3 regions of the Kribbella sp. CA-247076 genome follow, and region 3 is predicted to be linked to each of the others. Evidence: riboswitches for the same ligand, from Rfam matches in the RefSeq annotation. Region 3 holds a riboswitch; each other region holds the start of a gene.

Region 1 (5,572 bases), 2.0 Mb from region 3:
CCCGCCAGCCCTCGAGCGCGTCGGCGGCGTGGTCCTCCTCGGTGCCGGCCTTGCGCGACCAGCTCCAGCCCTCGCCCATCTTGTGCCACTCGACCGGGCCGCCCTGACCGGTCGCCGCATGCAGCTGACCGAGCGCCTTGAACGCGCTCTCCTCGCCGACCTTCCACTTCGCGCTCTTGACGAACTGGAACACGCCGATGTTCCAGCCCTGGTTCCAGCCGCGCAACGCCATCCCGAAGGCGGCGGTCGACTTCCCCTTCATCTCGCCGGTGTGCACCATCAGCAGTGGGCGGTTGCGCCGCTGCCGGGTGGTCAGGCCGTCCTGCGGTACGACGCTCGGCTGCCCCTTCGGCATCAGGCCGCCCTCCGCTCGCTGACCGCCCGGATGAGGTTGCCAGCAGCAACTTCACCGAGGTCGAGGTACTCGGCGGACAGGTCGGCGGCGAGCTCGGCCGCCAGCCCGAGCCGTACGCCGCGGCGCGGCTCGCAGTCGACCACGACCGTGGCGATCCCCTGCTGCGCGATCCAGCCGGCGGCCTGCTTGGCACGCGCGAAGGCGTTGTCCCCGTGGGTCGCCCGGCCGTCGGTGACGAGCACCAGCAGTGGGCGGCGACGCGGGTCCCGGATCGCGGCGATCCGGAGTACTTCGGCCGCCTGGAGCAGGCCCTCGGCGAGCGGAGTCCGACCGCCGGTGGGGAGCGACTCGAGGCGGCGTACGGCGGCATCGACACTGCCGGTCGGTGGGAGGGCGACCGTGGCGGTCGCGCCGGCGAACGTGACCAGGCCGACGGTGTCGCGGCGCTGGTAGGCATCCAGGAGCAGCGAGACGATCGCCGTCTTCACCTCGCCCATGCGCTTCTTCGTGCCCATCGAGCCGGAGGCGTCGACGCAGAACAGCACGAGGTTGCCCTCACGCCCCTCCCGTACGGCGAGCCGCACGTCGGACGCACGCACGGCAAGGCCAGGGCCGCTGTGGTGGCGCGAGTGCTGGTGTGGGGCCGCCGAACGGATGGTGGCAAGGAGATGCGGCCGACCGGACTCACGACCGAGGCGCGGCCGGTCCCCCACCACGCGGCCGGCGTCGGTGATCGCCCGGGAACGTCGCCCGGCCACACCCGCACCGGCGGCCTGAACACTCAGCAACCGGGCCTTGTACGGCTCCGAGCTCCCGACCACCTCGCCCACCGGAGCAACCCCCGAGCCCTTCCGCCCCGCCTCATCACGGTCGGCCTTCTCACGGTCCGCCTTGCCATGGTCCGCCTTGTCGCGGTCCGTCTCGTCACGGTCGGCTGGGTCGCGGTCCCCCTCAGCGCGGTCCGCTCGGTCGGCGTCCGCGCGGTCGGCCCCGGCGGAACCGGGGTCGGCGGGGTCGGCAGGGCCGGCGTCCGGGTCGGACGGATCCGACGGGTCCGCACCGCCGCCGGGGCCGTTAGGATCGTCCGGGTCGTCGTCGGGATCCGGGTCGGGTGGGGTGCTGTTGTTGATGGCGTCTTCGAGTTGGTCCTCGTCCAGGCCGGGAGCATCGAAGGGGTTGCGGCGTCGGCGGTGCGGGAGCGCGAGTTTGGCGGCCGCGCGGACGTCGTCCACCTCGACGACCGTCCGGCCGGACCAGGCGGCGTGCGCGACCGCCGTCCGCGCGGTGACCAGGTCGGCGCGCATCCCGTCGACGTCGAAGGACGCGCAGATCTCCGCGATCTGCCGAAGGGCGCCGTCGGTCAGAATCACCTCGGACAGCAGATCGCGCGCCTTGACGATGCGCTCGGCGAGCTCACGTTGCGCGGCGTCGTACTGTGCGGTGAAGCCGGCCGGGTCCGCCTCGTAGGCGAGGCGCGCACGCATCACCTCGACCCGGACGGCGGGGTCGCGACTGGCGACGACGTCGACGGTCAGGCCGAAGCGGTCGAGCAGTTGCGGGCGGAGCTCGCCTTCCTCCGGGTTCATCGTGCCGACCAGGACGAACCGCGCCGGGTGGGTGACCGAGACGCCGTCACGTTCGACGGTCGCGCGGCCCATGGCGGCCGCGTCGAGGAGTACGTCGACCAGGTGGTCGTGCAGCAGGTTGACCTCGTCGACGTACAACAGCCCGCGGTGCGCGGCCGCGAGCAGACCTGGCTCGTACGCCGTGACGCCCTCGGCCAGCGCCTTCTCCAGGTGCAGCGACCCGAGCACGCGGTCCTCGGTCGCACCCACCGGCAACTCGACCAACCGCGCCGGCCGCGTGCCCACCCCGGGACCCGACCCGGACTCCCCGGCGGACGGGTGCGGACCGTCGGGACACGCGGGGTCGGGGTGGTCGGGATCGCAGGAGAAGCGGCAGCCCGGGACGACGTCGACGGCCGGCAGGATCTCGGTGAGCGCCCGGACCGCGGTCGACTTGGCGGTGCCCTTCTCGCCGCGGATCAGGACGCCGCCGATCGCCGGTGAGATGGCCGCGAGGACCAGCGCCAGTTGCAGCTCCGGCATTCCGACCACCGCGGTGAAGGGGAATCCGGCACTCGCGCGAGGAGTGAGGCTGGTCGGAACAGGCCGCATCGGGCGGATCCCTTCGTCCAGCGGGTGTCCACGCCCGCTTCGGCAGCTGGTACGCCGGACCACGCGAGGCCGGCGGACGGACGCGGATGTCCTGGCTTCCGGGTCACCCCGGTCACAGTGGCGGGACCGCCCCGGACTCCCGGCCGCAGCCGGTCACCGGTGTTCCTCCACAACCGTCCGCTCGATCATGGCACAACCCCACCCCACCCTCAGCGACCAGGTTCACACCGCCGCTAGCGTGGAGTCGTGATGGTGAAAGCGTGCCTGAACGGTGACCGCTCGCGAGCCGACCACCCCGGAGTGCCGATCACGCCAGCCGAGCTCGCGTCGGCCGCGGAGGCAGCAGTTCGCGCGGGCGCACAGGCGGTGCACCTCCATCCCCGCGGACCGGACGAGCGGGAGAGCCTGCGCTGGCCGGACATCCGCGCGGCCGTGGACGCGGTGCGGGAGCGATGTCCCGGCGTACCGGTCGGAGTGTCGACCCGGGCGGAGATCCTGCCGGATCTGTGGCAACGGCTCGAGCTGATCGCGGAGTGGGACCGTGGGCCGGACTTCGCGAGTGTGAACTTCCACGAGGAGGGTGCCGAACAGGTCGCCGACCTGTTGATCGAACGCGGGATCGAGGTCGAGGCCGGTTTGTTCACGCCCGCCGCGGCCGGGGACTACGTGGCGTGGGCGGGTCCGGTCGTCCGCGTGCTGGTCGAAGCGATCCCTGGCGTGTCACCGGGTCAGGACGGCGTCGCGGCCGCTCGGGCAGTCCTCGACGTCCTGCCGACGACCGATGTCCTCGTGCACGGCGAGAACGAGTGGGCCTGGCCGGTGCTGCGGTGGGCTCAGGCGCAGGGGCACGACGTACGCGTCGGCCTGGAGGACATGGTGACCGGGCCCGACGGCGAATCGGTCCGGGACACGGCGGACCTCCTGGGCTACCTGTAGCTGGAGAGGCGTTTCGCGAGGGCGGTGGCGGCCGCGTCGTCCTTGACTTCACGGATGCCGACGATCGGCGTGACCGTGACGAAGCCGGCGGCGAGCAGGGCCTCGTCCGAACCGGCGACCGGGTTCGCGGCCGGCGGCTCGAGCTCGATCATCGGCTCGCCGGTCGGCGCCGTCGTGCCGGTGATCCGGGACCGCTTGATCGGCGCCAGCGACGCGTGCCGGACACCGGCCAGCCGGTCGAGCGGGAGATCGGGGACGTTGATCGTCAGCACGGTCCCGGCCGGCTCGGGCGTGATCCAGGTCAGCGCTTCGGCCGCGACCGCGCCGGCGGTCTGCCAGTGCGCCGGGTCGTCGGAGTCGATACTGACCGCGACCGCCGAGAGACCCTGGCCGGCCGCGGTCAGCGCGGCGGCGACCGTGCCGGAGTGGAAGATCGGGACGCCGATGTTGAGCCCGCGGTTGATTCCGGACACGACGACGTCGGGCTTCGCGCCGAACGCACCGACCGTGGCCAGCGTGACCGCGAGCGCCGGCGTCCCGTCGATGCCGTGGTAGGTGATGCCGCCCTCGTCCTCGGCCGAGGTCCGGATCGGGCGGCCGACCATCCCGGCCCGGGCCGAGCCGACCCCGCTCTGGTCGTCCAGCGGAGCGACCACGAGGACGTCGTGCCCGAGCTCGGCGATCGCCGGGGCGAGCGCCCGGATGCCCGGAGCCTGGTAGCCGTCGTCGTTCGTGATCAGGACTCGCAGCTTCTCCGGCGCCATGCCTCTACCCAATCAGCCGCGATCCTCGATGTCACCCTCCGTCTCGAGGACCGCGCTGCGGAGCGTCTCGAGCGCCTCCGCGGACGGCTCCGCCCACAGCCCGCGCTGGGCCGCCTCGAGCAGCCGCTCCGCGATCCCGTGCCGGGCCCACGGGTTCGACGTGCGGAAGAACTCCGCCATCTCCGGGTTCGCGACGTACTCCGTCGTCAGCGTCTCGTACATCCAGTCGTCGACCACGCCCGCGGTCGCGTCGTACCCGAACAGGTAGTCCACCGTCGCGGCCATCTCGAAGGCGCCCTTGTACCCGTGCCGGCGCATCGCGGCCATCCAGCGCGGGTTGACCACCCGGGCCCGGAAGACCCGCTTGGTCTCCTCCGCCAGCGTGCGCGTCTTCACCTGCGCGGGAACGGCGGAGTCGCCGACGTACGCCTTCGGGTTGGTCCCGGTCAGGTGGCGGACCATGGCGATCATGCCGCCGTGGTACTGGAAGTAGTCGTCGGAGTCCATGATGTCGTGCTCGCGGGTGTCCGCGTTCTTCGCCGCCACCTGAATCCGGGCGTACGCGCGCTCCATCGATCCGCGCGCCTCGGTCCCGTCGAGATCCTTGCCGTACGCGTACCCACCCCAGACGGCGTATACCTCGGCCAGCTCGGCGTCGGTCCGCCAGTTCCGCGCGTCCACGAGCGGCAGCAGCCCGGCGCCGTACGAGCCGGGCTTGGAGCCGAAGACGCGCGCGGTCGACGACCGTACGTCGTTGCCCGCGGCAACGTCGGCGTCGACGTGCGCGCGCAGGTAGTTGTCACCGGCCGGCTCGTCCAGCGCGGCGACAGTACGGACGGCCTCGTCGAGCAGCGCGACCACGTGCGGGAAGGCGTCCCGGAAGAAGCCCGAGATCCGGACCGTGACGTCGACCCGCGGCCGGCCGAGCTCCTCGACCGGAACCACCTCGAAGCCGGTCACCCGGCGGGACGCGTCGTCCCAGACCGGGCGGCAGCCGAGCAGCCACAGCACCTCGGCGAGGTCGTCGCCCTGCGTGCGCATCGCCGACGTCCCCCAGACCGTCAGGCCGACGGACCGCGGCCACTCCCCCGTCTCCGCCCGGTGGCGGGCCAGCAGCGAGTCGGCCAGGGCGACGCCGACGTCCCAGGCGTTCCGGCTCGGGATCGCCTTCGGGTCGACGGCGTAGAAGTTGCGGCCGGTCGGCAGCACGTTGACCAGCCCCCGGGTCGGCGATCCGGACGGGCCGGCCTCGACGAACCGGCCGTCGAGGGCGCGCAGGACGTTCGCCAACTCGTCGCCGGTCCGCGCCAGCCGCGGCACGACCTCGGTGGCGGCGAACG
Region 2 (5,572 bases), 970 kb from region 3:
GGTGCGACTCCATTTCGTAGGTCCCCGGAGCGCTGAAGCTGAAGGTCTCCTCCACCTGCTCCCCCGGAGCCACCTGGAACGAGTGATCCGGGGTCGAGTGGACATGCACCTCGTCGTCGATGTCGCTGGTGATCTTCACCGTCACCTGCTCGCCGGTCCGCACCTTCACCACGTCACCACTGGGCTCGGTCTTCCCGTCCTGGATCGACACCTCGACCGTCGCCCCCGACCCGTCACTCTCCTGCCCACCCCCAGAGCACCCGGCCAGCACCACCGCCGACACCACGAGGACGGAACGACAGAAGTTCTTCAAGGCAATCAACACATCTGCATCTAACCCGAGGCACCCAAGACCGCTCACGTCAGGTGTCGTCAGCCGACGAACGTGCGCAACTCCTTGACCAGGTCGACGCCGGCCTCGTTCTCCACCCGGCGGGTCGAGACGCTCTCGACGTTGAAGCCGAACGGCAGGTCCCGGTCCCGGCAGAACGCGGACAGGGTCCGGGCGATCGCGACACAGTGCGCGTACGAGTCCGCCACCGGGTCGCTGGCGTGGGTCAACTCGTTGCGCAGCCAGCGCGGAACCTTCACCCCCAGCCAGGCGAGGAACTCCAGCGTCTTCACCGAGCCGCAGATCGACAGCGTGAACACGATCGGCACCGGCTCGACGCCCTCCTCACGGCACAGGTAGAGGTAGTCCGACGCGAGGTCCATCGCCGCGCCCACGTCGTAGATGATCTGCGTGACGAAGAACGAGCAGCCGCTCTGCTGTTTGCGCAGCAGCCGATGATGCTCGTCCTGCCGGGACGAATGGCGCTCCGGGATCGTCACCCCGCCCAGCGGCATTACCGAGCCGCAACCCTGCCACAGGTCGTAAGCCCGGCTCAGACTCGTCTTCACCGACGCAAAGCTCGTGGGTGCACCGACCATGACGGTGCCGAGGCCGTCCGGCGTCCGCCGTACCCAGGAATCCAGCTCCGCTTCGCTGTACTTGCCGACCGAGCGGTACACGATCGCCGGCCGCTCCCACCAGGTCAGGTGCTCGGCCAGGAAGCGCGCGGGGTCCATGGTCGGGCTGAACGGGAACGGCCGTTCGGTGTCCGAGCGCTCGGCCTCGTCGTCGATGTCGTACAGAATCAGCGCATCGACGTCGATCTGCTGCAGTCGCGCCTTGGTCACGTCGAGGAACCGGCGCAGCGCGTCCTCGGCGATCGCCAGGCGTGGTGGCGTCATCCCGTAGAAGAGCAACTCCGTACGGCGTCCGGTCCGCAGAATCGTCGAGAGATCCGGCTGCACAACATCCTCCCCGTGGGTTCTCCGTGTCGTCACGTCCGAGGTGGCCGGGACGAGCGTCCCGGCCACCTTAGTGGTCAGCGCAGCTCGGTGCGGAGCTCTTGGGCGGCGGTGACGACGTTCTGCAGGGAGTCGCGGACCTCGGGCCAGCCGCGGGTCTTCAGGCCGCAGTCCGGGTTCACCCACAGGCGTGCCGCCGGGATCGCGTCCAGACCCTTGCGGAGCAGCGACACGACCTCCGGCGTACCCGGGACGCGCGGTGAGTGGATGTCGTAGACGCCCGGCCCGACTCCGCGCGGGTAGCCGGCCTCGCTGAGCTCGTGCGCGACCTGCATGTGCGAGCGGGCGGCCTCCAGGCTGGCGACGTCCGCGTCCATCTCGTCGAGCGCGTTGAGGATGTCGCCGAACTCCACGTAGCACATGTGCGTGTGGATCTGGGTGTCCGCGCGTACGCCGCTCGTCGTCAGGCGGAACACCTCGGTGCCCCACGCCAGGTACTCGGCGCGCGCCGCCGTACGCAACGGCAGGGTCTCCCGCAGCGCCGGCTCGTCGACCTGGATGACGGCCGCGCCCGCCGTCTCGAGGTCGTTCACCTCGTCGCGCAGGGCGAGCGCGACCTGCCGGGCGGTCTCGCTCCGCGGCTGGTCGTCGCGGACGAACGACCACGCCAGCATCGTGACCGGACCGGTCAGCATGCCCTTCACCGGACGATCAGTTTGCAGTTGCGCGTAGGCCCACCACCGGACCGTCATCGGCTCCGGCCGCGAGATGTCGCCGACCAGCACCGGCGGACGGACGTAGCGCGTCCCGTACGACTGCACCCAGCCGTGCTGCGTGGCGACGTACCCGTCGAGCTGCTCGGCGAAGTACTGGACCATGTCGTTGCGCTCCGGCTCGCCGTGCACCAGCACGTCGAGGCCGGCCTTCTCCTGGAACGCGATCACCTCGCGGATCTCCGCGTCGATCCGCTCGTCGTACTGCGCCTCGTCGATCCGGCCGGCCCGCAGGTCTGCCCGGGCCTTCCGCAGCTCGCCGGTCTGCGGGAACGACCCCACGGTTGTCGTCGGCAACAACGGCAGCCCCAGCCTGGCCTGCTGTGCGGCACTCCGGTCGGGGTACGACGCCCCGCGCCGACCGTCCGCCGCGGTGACCGCCGCGGCCCGTGCCCGGACCGCCGGGTTGTTCGTCAGGGGCGAGGACGCCCGGGACGCCAGCGCCTCGCGGTTCGCGTCGAGGACGGCCGCGATCGCCTCGGTGCCTTCGGTGATACCGGTGGCCAGCGCCGCGATCTCGGCGGTCTTCTGCCGGGCGAAGGCGAGCCACGGCCGCACCTCGGGATCGAGCTCGGTCTCGGCGGATACGTCGATCGGAACGTGCAGCAGCGAGCACGAGGCGGCCACGTCCACGTGGTCGACCAGGCCCATCAGCTGGGCGAGCACCGAGAGCGAGGCGGACAGGTCGTTGATCCAGATGTTGCGGCCGTTGACCACCCCCGCGACCAGGCGCTTGCCGCGAAGGCCGGGGACCGCGGCCAGGTCGTCGAGATTCGCCGCGGCCGGGCCGGTGAAGTCGATCGCCAGACCGTCGACCGGAGCGTCGGCCAGCACCGGCAAGGCGTCACCGAGCCGGTCGAAGTACGAGGCCACGAGCAGCTTCGGGCGGTCGGTGAGACCGCCCAGCGTGCTGTACACCCGGGCCACGGCGTCGAGCTCGTCGGCGGTGCGGTCCTGGACCAGGGCCGGCTCGTCCAGCTGGACCCACTCCGCCCCCGCGGCGCGCAGGTCGGCCAGCACCTCGGCGTACGCCGGGAGGATCCGCTCGAGCAGGGACAGTGGCTGGAAGTCCTCCGCCACGCCGGGCGCCGGCTTGGCCAGCAGGAGATAGGTGATCGGCCCGACCAGGACCGGCCGGGCCTTGAGGCCCAGCGCCACGGCTTCCTGCAGCTCGGAGACCTGCTTGCTGGAGTCGACGGTGAACGTCGTGTCCGGGCCGAGCTCCGGCACCAGGTAGTGGTAGTTGGTGTCGAACCACTTCGTCATCTCCAGCGGCGCGACCTCCTGGGTGCCGCGGGCCATCGCGAAGTACCCGTCCAGCGGGTCCGCGTCCACGGAGGCCCGGTGTCGCTGCGGAATCGCCCCGAGCAGGACGGTCGTGTCCAGCACGTGGTCGTAGTACGAGAAGTCACCGGTCGGCACTTCGCCGATCCCGTCGGCGACCAACTGCTGCCAGTTGGCCTTGCGAAGGTCCGCGGCGGTCTGCCGGAGGGCGTCGGCCGTGACCGTGCCCTTCCAGTAGCCCTCGACGGCCTTCTTCAGTTCACGATGGGAACCCTGCCTGGGGTAGCCGTACACGGTGGCCCGTGCTGCCGACTTGCTGTTCAAGCGTCTCTCCTTAGCGAGCCTGTCTCGAAAGACCCTCGACCCGGTGGGAGAGCACGCCGACGCCGCCGGTCGCACCCGGCCACGCCCGTCGACCTTCCCACGAGGTCACGCGGTCACCGCCGTACGCCGGGCGCACGGTGGGCAGTGGCAGGTCTTCGGACTCGGGGGCACGCCCGGCTGTATCAGTTGCCGGACACCTACTGGCCGTCGCTTCCCAGGTCCGGCTGGACCCAGTGCTTCCTGACGGCGGTCGTTCCCCCTCACCGCTGCGGGGCAGTCCCGGACTCACACCGGGTTCCCTCTTACGACGATCTGACTGGCTGCCAGACCGAACCAGCTGCCCAGCCAGCTTACCCGCGCGACCCGAGGCGAGGTCGAGAGCGCACAGAGTGCGAACAGACACGTTCGTGCGGGTTTCCCGGTGGGCGCGTGGGAAGGTAACCTACTGTCGCTTCCCGGGCTGTGCCCGGAAGTGCGTGACGACCTGACGTGTGGGGGAAGCCGGTCGAAGTCCGGCGCTGACCCGCAACCGTAGGCGGAGGGCGACCTCCGTGAGCCGGAATGCCTGCCGACGGGTCTGCGACTCCACACCCGTCGTGGTCTACGGGCGGAGTCCGGGACGGCGACCGCCGTTCCTGATCGGTCACCGCGACCGATGGGGGCCGGTGACCGTGCTGGGCGACGCATCGCGGACCGCCCAGCCGAAGTCAGGTTCGATGCGCACCTCCGCCCGCCGTTGGACGACCGCGGTTTTCGCCGCGACGCTCACCCTCGCCCCGACGATCGCCGCGCACGCCTCGCCCGTCTCGTCCGCCGACGACGCGCGGACCGAGCGCCGTACGACGGCTGCCGCGTCCCCGGAGGCGGGCGCGGCCGCAGCCTGGATGGCCGGTCAGCTGGTCGACGGCGCGATCCCCGGGTTCGCCAACCCGGACTGGGGTCTGACGATCGACACCCAGTGGGCGCTGATCGCGACCGAGGCCGATCCCGCGGTGATCCGTTCGGTCGTGAAGGCCGTCTCCGAGCACGTGCCGGACTACGCCGGCCCGGGCTGGTACCCGGATCCGGACGCCCGGATCGCCGGCGCGACCGCGAAGATCCTGCTGGCCGCGGTCACCGCCGGCCAGGACTACCGCGACTTCGGCGGCCGGAACATGCGGCAGGAGACCCTCGACCTGCTCGCCGGCCCCGACGCGGGCGTCGAGGAGGGCCGGATCCGCGACTTCGGCACCGGCAACGACGACACCAACATCTTCAGCCAGTCCCTCGCCGTGATGGGCCTGGCCCGGTCCGGCGGCGTACCCGAGGCCGCCGTGAACTTCCTCGTCCGGCAGCAGTGCGCCGACGGCTACTTCCGGATGTTCTACAACGACAAGCTCACCTGCGACGAGGGTCAGGGCGCACCCGACGGCGACGGTACGGCGATGGCCGTGCAGGCGCTGATGACCGCGCAGAACTACGGCATCGGCGGAGTCGACGACGAGATCCTCAAGGGCCTGACCTGGCTGACCTCGGTGCAGAAGCCGGACGGCTCGTTCGGCGGCGGGGTCTCGACCGAGGGCTCGAACACGAACAGCACCGGCCTGGTCGCCCAGGCCCTCGTCGGCGGTGGCCGCACGGCGGCCGCGGACAAGGCGAAGGACTGGGTGGCAAGCCTGCAGCTCACCGCCGAGAACGTCGGTGCCGCCGCCGACCACGTCGGCGCGATCGCGTACAACGGCGAGTCGCTCGCGGATGCGGTTGCCAACGGCATCAACCTCGGCATCGACCAGTGGCGCCGGGCCACCCCGCAGGCGGTGTTCGCGCTCGCCCCGGTGCCGTTCGCCGACCTGGCCTGGACCGACCCGGACCCGCCGACCGACCCGACCCCGTCCCCGACGGTGACCGTCACCGCCACG
Region 3 (5,572 bases):
CGCGTCCGAGGAGTACGGGATCCGCAGTGCGAACAGCGCGTCGGCGAACCCCATCAGGCCGAGACCGACCGGGCGGTGCCGCTGGTTGGCGCGCTCGGACTCGGGCGTGGTGTAGAAGTTCACGTCGATCACGTTGTCGAGCATCCGGACCGCCGTCTTGACGGTGTCGCGGAGCAGCTCGGCGTCGAGACCGCCGTCGGTCAGATGCGCGACCAGGTTGACCGAGCCGAGGTTGCAGACGGCCGTCTCGTCGACGGTGGTGTTCAGCGTGATCTCGGTGCACAGGTTCGACGAGTGGACCACGCCGTCGTGCTGCTGCGGCGACCGCAGGTTGCAGGCGTCCTTGAAGGTGATCCACGGGTGGCCGGTCTCGAAGAGCACGGTCAGCATCCGCCGCCACAGCTCGACCGCCCGGACCCGCCGGAACACCCTGATCTCACCACGGTCCGCGGCGGCCTCGTACCGCTGGTAGGCCGCGGCGAACTCGGCGCCGTACAGGTCGTGCAGGTCGGGGACCTCGTTCGGGGAGAACAGCGTCCACTGGCCGTCCGACTCGACCCGCTGCATGAACAGGTCCGGCACCCAGTTCGCCGTGTTCATGTCGTGGGTCCGGCGGCGCTCGTCACCGGTGTTCTTGCGGAGGTCGAGGAACTCCTCGATGTCGATGTGCCAGGTCTCCAGGTAGGCACAGACCGCGCCCTTGCGCTTGCCGCCCTGGTTGACCGCGACCGCGGTGTCGTTGGCGATCTTCAGGAACGGTACGACGCCCTGCGACTCGCCGTTGGTCCCGCGGATCTTCGCGCCGATGCCGCGGACCGGCGTCCAGTCGTTGCCGAGGCCGCCGGAGTACTTTGCCAGCAGCGCGTTGTTGCGGATCTTGGTGAAGATGCCGGCCAGGTCGTCCTCGACCGTGGTGAGGAAGCACGACGAGAGCTGCGGCCGGGTGGTGCCGGAGTTGAACAGCGTCGGCGTCGACGACATGAACCGGAACGAGCTGAGCAGCTCGTAGAACTGGATCGCCCGGGCCTCGCGGTCGTCCTCGCGCAGCGCCATCCCCATCGCGACCCGGAGGAAGAACGCCTGCGGAAGCTCGTACCGGACCTTGTCGATGTGCAGCAAGTACCGGTCGTAGAGCGTCTGCAGACCGAGGAACGCGAAGTTCAGGTCCCGCTCGGGCCGGATCGCCGCGGCGAGTCTGGTCAGATCGAAGTCTGCCAGCTCCGGATCGAGCTGCCCCGCCTCGATCCCGGTCCGGATGTACTCCGGGAAGTAGTCCGCGTACGCCGTCGTCATGTCGGCCTGGATCGCCTGACGCGGCTCGCCGTGGACGCGGCCGAGCGCCTCCCGGCGGATCTGGTCCAGCAGCAGGCGGGACGCGGCGAAGCTGTACTGCGGCTCGGTCTCCACGTACGACCGGGCGGCCATCACCAGCGCGAGCTCCACCTCGTGCTGCGCGATGCCGTCGTAGCAGGAGCCGAGGGTCTCGTCGAGGATGAGCTCCGGGTCGACCGCATCCAGACCGTCGGCCGCCTCGGCGACGATCACCCGCAGGCGCTCGACGTCCAGCGGTGCCGTGCTGCCGTCGGCGGCGCGGACGGTGATCGCGGGCTTCTCGGTGACACCGGCCGGGTCGGCGGGTGTACGGGCCTTGGTGCGCTCCTCGCGGTAGAGGACGTACGCGCGGGCGACCTGGTGCTCGCCGGCGCGCATCAGCGCCAGCTCGACCTGGTCCTGGATGTCCTCGACCTGGACACTGCGCCGCGCGTCGCCGCGGCTGGTCAGGGCGTCGACGACCCGGCCGGTCAGCTCGGTGACCAGGTCCCGGACCCGGTGCGTCGTACCGGCCTCGGCGCCCTCGACCGCGAGGAACGCCTTGGTCATGGCGACGGCGATCTTCGACTGGTCGAACGCCGTACTCGTGCCGTCGCGGCGGACGACGGTCAGCTCGATCGACCGGGCCGGCTGGTCAGCCGTCGGTCGCGATGAGGAAGTGACGGTCACAGGTGCTCTCTCCACGCGAGTTCCGAAGGGCCGCGACTCGGGGTGGGGAGCACGACGGGACAGGCGGCACCGGCCGGGTCTACCGCTGTCACGCCCTGCGACCCGCCCTCGAGGTCTCGGACCGCGCGCACCGGCGGTGCGCGCGCCGGTGGCAGGTACTCGGACTTGCGGAAGGCTTCCGCTCACCGTTGCGGGGCAGCTCCGGATTCGCACCGGATTCCCCTGTTGCCTCAGAGTGACCCACATGTTGTGGTGTCGACCACTCTGAACCACCAGCAGTAGTGATGCTAGGTGGCGCCACCGACATTTCCTGAAACGCCACGCCGTGTTCTCGCAGATTGTGTGACGCGGCTGGTCTCAGGCCGCCGCGGCGTAGAGGTCCTGCAGCGTCATGATCTCCGAGCCGTGGTGGATCAACTCGCGGTTGAGCCGCAGTACGACGTGGCCGAACGGCTCGGCGGCGTCGAGCTCGGAGGCCTGGCTGAGGCCGACCGTCATCACCTCGGCCTCGTCCAGCGCGGCGATCGACTCCTGCCAGGCGTCCACCCAGTGCGTCAGCCAGGCCACTGCATCCTGGGCGTTGCCGTGCAAGGTGATGTCGGCGCGGCCCTGCCGGCTCTCCCCGAACGTCCACTCCCAGCGCTCGAAGAACTGCTCGGTCAGGTGCGCGATCAGCCACGCGATCGTGCGGGGGCCGCGGTGGTCCGGCTCGTCGGGCCACTGGGCGACCCACTCCCCGGAGCCCAGCGACCGGAACCGGCCGGCGTAGTGGCGCCGGACGACGGTCAGCGCCTCGCCGCTCGGGCGCCAGAAGTACTGCTCGTCGGTCAGCTCAGCGAGCCGGCCGGACAAGACCATCCAGCTGAAGCCGAGCTGCCCGCGGACCATCGCCATCGCCGATGGGCGGTGCAGGATGTCCCAGTCGAACGGCTCCGGCATCACTTTCCTCACGCTCCCGGTCGGATTTTGCACTGCGATCGAACATGTGTTCGAATTGTGGCTCGAACGGGAGGAGAAAGTCAATGAGCGCGGTGTGTCGGTTCTGGCCTCGACGGGACTGGTCTGCTAGGCGGTGCGATCCGGGTGTCCGCCGCCGGGCTGGCGAACCGGCGTTCCAGCAGGGTGAAGGCATCGATGAGCTCGGGCGCCTCGTAGATCCGGTTCCGCCGGCCGTCGGTGACCTCGCGCAGCACGCGGGCCTCGACGAGCCGCGCAAGCGCCTGGTTGGCGGCCTGCTGCGACCGGTCGATCAATCGGGCCGCGCCGGCCAGGGTGAGCACCGGCGCGGCGGGCAGCGTCTCGATCAGCAGTTCCACGGCCGAGCCGGCCCGGATCGGCGCCGCCCGCTTCCGCCAGGCCGCCTTGAGGTCGGCCGTCGTCCGTTCGAAGCGCGCCGCTTCGGCGGTGGCGTGACTGCAGGCGGCGGCAAACATGAGCAACCACTGGTTGGCCGCGGTCCGGGCTCGTGGTCCGGTCGGCTTGCCGACGTACCGGAAGGCCGTGAGCGCCTCGACGTACTGGGTGGCGTGGGTCGCGAGCGACAGCGACACCGGCGGGACGGTGCGCTCGACCAGCCCGTCCGCGCGCAGGATGAGGTGGATCAGCGCGCGCCCGGTCCGGCCGTTGCCGTCGGCAAAGGGATGGATCGTCTCGAACTGGGCGTGCGCGATCGCGGTCTTCGCCAGCACCGGCAGGCGGGACTCGCGGACGAACGACATCAGGTCGGCCAGCAGGTCGGGGACCAGGTGCGCCGGCGGCGGGACGTAGTACGCCTCGGCGGGGGAGCGGCCGCCGATCCAGTTCTGCAGGTAGCGGATCTCTCCGCCGAGCTCAGGATTCGGCGAGTGGCTCATCAGGTGCCGGTGCGCCTCGAGGAGATGTTCGACCTCGAGTTTGTCGCCGGCCCGCACGGACTCGGTCACCCAGGTCATCGCGTCGACCGCGCCGAGCACCTCCTCGGCTGTCACGTCCCGTTGCCGCTCGCTCAGGACTTCGGCCTTCAGCAGGCGCCGGGCCCCGACGACCAGCCCTTCGATCTGCGACGAGCCCACCGCCTCCGCCCGGAGCAGCAGACGTGCCAGCGCCTCGCTGTTCGTGAGTACGGCGGCCGTCGCGTCGAGTCGGCCGAGATCGCCGGCGGCGTCCTCCAGGGCGGCCAGCACCTCGTCGCTCAGGTCGAACACCCGCCCGGTCAGCGGATCCGGGAAGTACAACTCGTACGAACCGCCCAAGCGTTCCGCCCGGGTGAATCCGTCCGGGTGCCCGGGCCACCGATGCAACTCGACGCGCGCCATGAGCAGCTCCCTCCTTTGTTCAAGCTTACGCCACAACCTTGAACAAGGAACCGAGGAGTGCGAATGAGTATGAGCGGCGAGGTGTGGACCCGATTGTGGGCAGACTGGGTGGCCGGTCAACGTGGAGAAACGGAGGCGCCGGTGACGCTGGATGCTGAGACGCGGGAGATGGTGGCGGCCAACGAGGCCGACTGGGACGCGCGGGCGCCGTTGCACGCGGCGAGCGGGTTCTACAGTCGCCCGGCCGAGTTCTGGTTCGCCGACTACGAGTGGGAGGATCTCGGGCCGCTGGAGGGGCGCGACGTACTGCACCTGCAGTGTCACCTCGGGACCGAGACGATCGCGTTCGCGCGGCGCGGAGCGCGGACGACGGGGCTGGATCTGTCGGCCCGGTCGCTCGACGAGGCGCGGCGGATCGCGGCCGACGCCGGGGTCGAGGTCGAGTACGCACATGCCGATGTGTACGACGCGGTGAACGCGTTGGCAGGGCGGCAGTTCGACGTCGTTTACACGGGCAAGGGCGCGCTCTGCTATCTGCCGGACTTGCAGCAGTGGGCCAGGGTGGTGCGTGAGCTGCTCAAGCCGGGCGGTGCGCTGTATGTCGTCGAGTTTCATCCATTGCTCAACGCGTTGCGCCCGGTCTCGCTGCCGGGTGAGTCCGACGAGTTGACGATCCGCACCGACTACCTCGAAGGCCGCGGCCCGATCGCGCACGACTCGACCGTCACGTACACCGGCGACGAGGTGCCCGGCCGCCAACGCAGCTACGAGTGGCGCCACGGCCTCGGCGAGCTGCTCACCACGCTCGCCACCACCGGCCTCACCATCACCACCCTCCGCGAGTCCGAAGTCCTCCAATGGCCCCGCTGGCCGTCCATGCAACAAACCCCGGAAGGCTGGTGGCGCCTCCCCGACGAGTCCCCACGAGTCCCCCTCCTCTTCGCCCTCAAGGCCACGAAGCCGGCGAGCGCCTAGTTCGTGGGGGCTCGGCGGCGGGTGGCGTGGGGGCGGCCGGTGGTGCGGAGGTTCGTGGTCTCCAGTTGGGCGTGTTCGCGGCCCTGGCGGAGGAAGTCGAGGAGGAACCTGAGTTGGGCGTCGGTGTAGCCGGCGACCTGATGCTGCCAGCGTTGGCCGATGGGTTCGTAGTAGCGGGCGATGTCGGCGACGCGTTCGGGGACGACCTGGACGACTACGCGGCGGCGGTCGGCGGGGTCCGGCTCGCGGTGCACGTAGCCGGCGCGTTCCAGGCGGTCGACCATGCGGGTGACCGCGCCGGT

What was found. A riboswitch is a leader RNA that binds a small molecule or an ion and turns the genes downstream of it on or off. The one in region 3 is predicted to bind cobalamin.
Region 1: linked by a shared signal. The riboswitch ahead of ACQPYZ_RS15295 (magnesium chelatase subunit D family protein) and the one ahead of ACQPYZ_RS24525 (ribonucleoside-diphosphate reductase subunit alpha) in region 3 are both predicted to bind cobalamin.
Region 2: linked by a shared signal. The riboswitch ahead of metE (5-methyltetrahydropteroyltriglutamate--homocysteine S-methyltransferase) and the one ahead of ACQPYZ_RS24525 (ribonucleoside-diphosphate reductase subunit alpha) in region 3 are both predicted to bind cobalamin.

Annotation. Positions count from the first base shown of each region.
Region 1 is NZ_CP192051.1:3,233,184-3,238,755, reverse strand. It holds gene cobO (cob(I)yrinic acid a,c-diamide adenosyltransferase) at 1-355, opposite strand, end outside; gene ACQPYZ_RS15295 (magnesium chelatase subunit D family protein) at 355-2,532, opposite strand; cobalamin riboswitch at 2,597-2,722, opposite strand; gene ACQPYZ_RS15290 (3-keto-5-aminohexanoate cleavage protein) at 2,782-3,468, shown strand; gene surE (5'/3'-nucleotidase SurE) at 3,459-4,232, opposite strand; gene cobN (cobaltochelatase subunit CobN) at 4,245-5,572, opposite strand, start outside.
Region 2 is NZ_CP192051.1:4,237,593-4,243,164, forward strand. It holds gene ACQPYZ_RS20055 (hypothetical protein) at 1-325, opposite strand, end outside; gene ACQPYZ_RS20060 (methylenetetrahydrofolate reductase) at 373-1,296, opposite strand; gene metE (5-methyltetrahydropteroyltriglutamate--homocysteine S-methyltransferase) at 1,371-3,674, opposite strand; cobalamin riboswitch at 3,804-4,028, opposite strand; gene ACQPYZ_RS20070 (prenyltransferase/squalene oxidase repeat-containing protein) at 4,226-5,572, shown strand, end outside.
Region 3 is NZ_CP192051.1:5,208,421-5,213,992, reverse strand. It holds gene ACQPYZ_RS24525 (ribonucleoside-diphosphate reductase subunit alpha) at 1-2,001, opposite strand, end outside; cobalamin riboswitch at 2,135-2,290, opposite strand; gene ACQPYZ_RS24520 (DinB family protein) at 2,359-2,940, opposite strand; gene ACQPYZ_RS24515 (Fic family protein) at 3,021-4,295, opposite strand; gene ACQPYZ_RS24510 (class I SAM-dependent methyltransferase) at 4,437-5,270, shown strand; gene ACQPYZ_RS24505 (MarR family winged helix-turn-helix transcriptional regulator) at 5,267-5,572, opposite strand, start outside.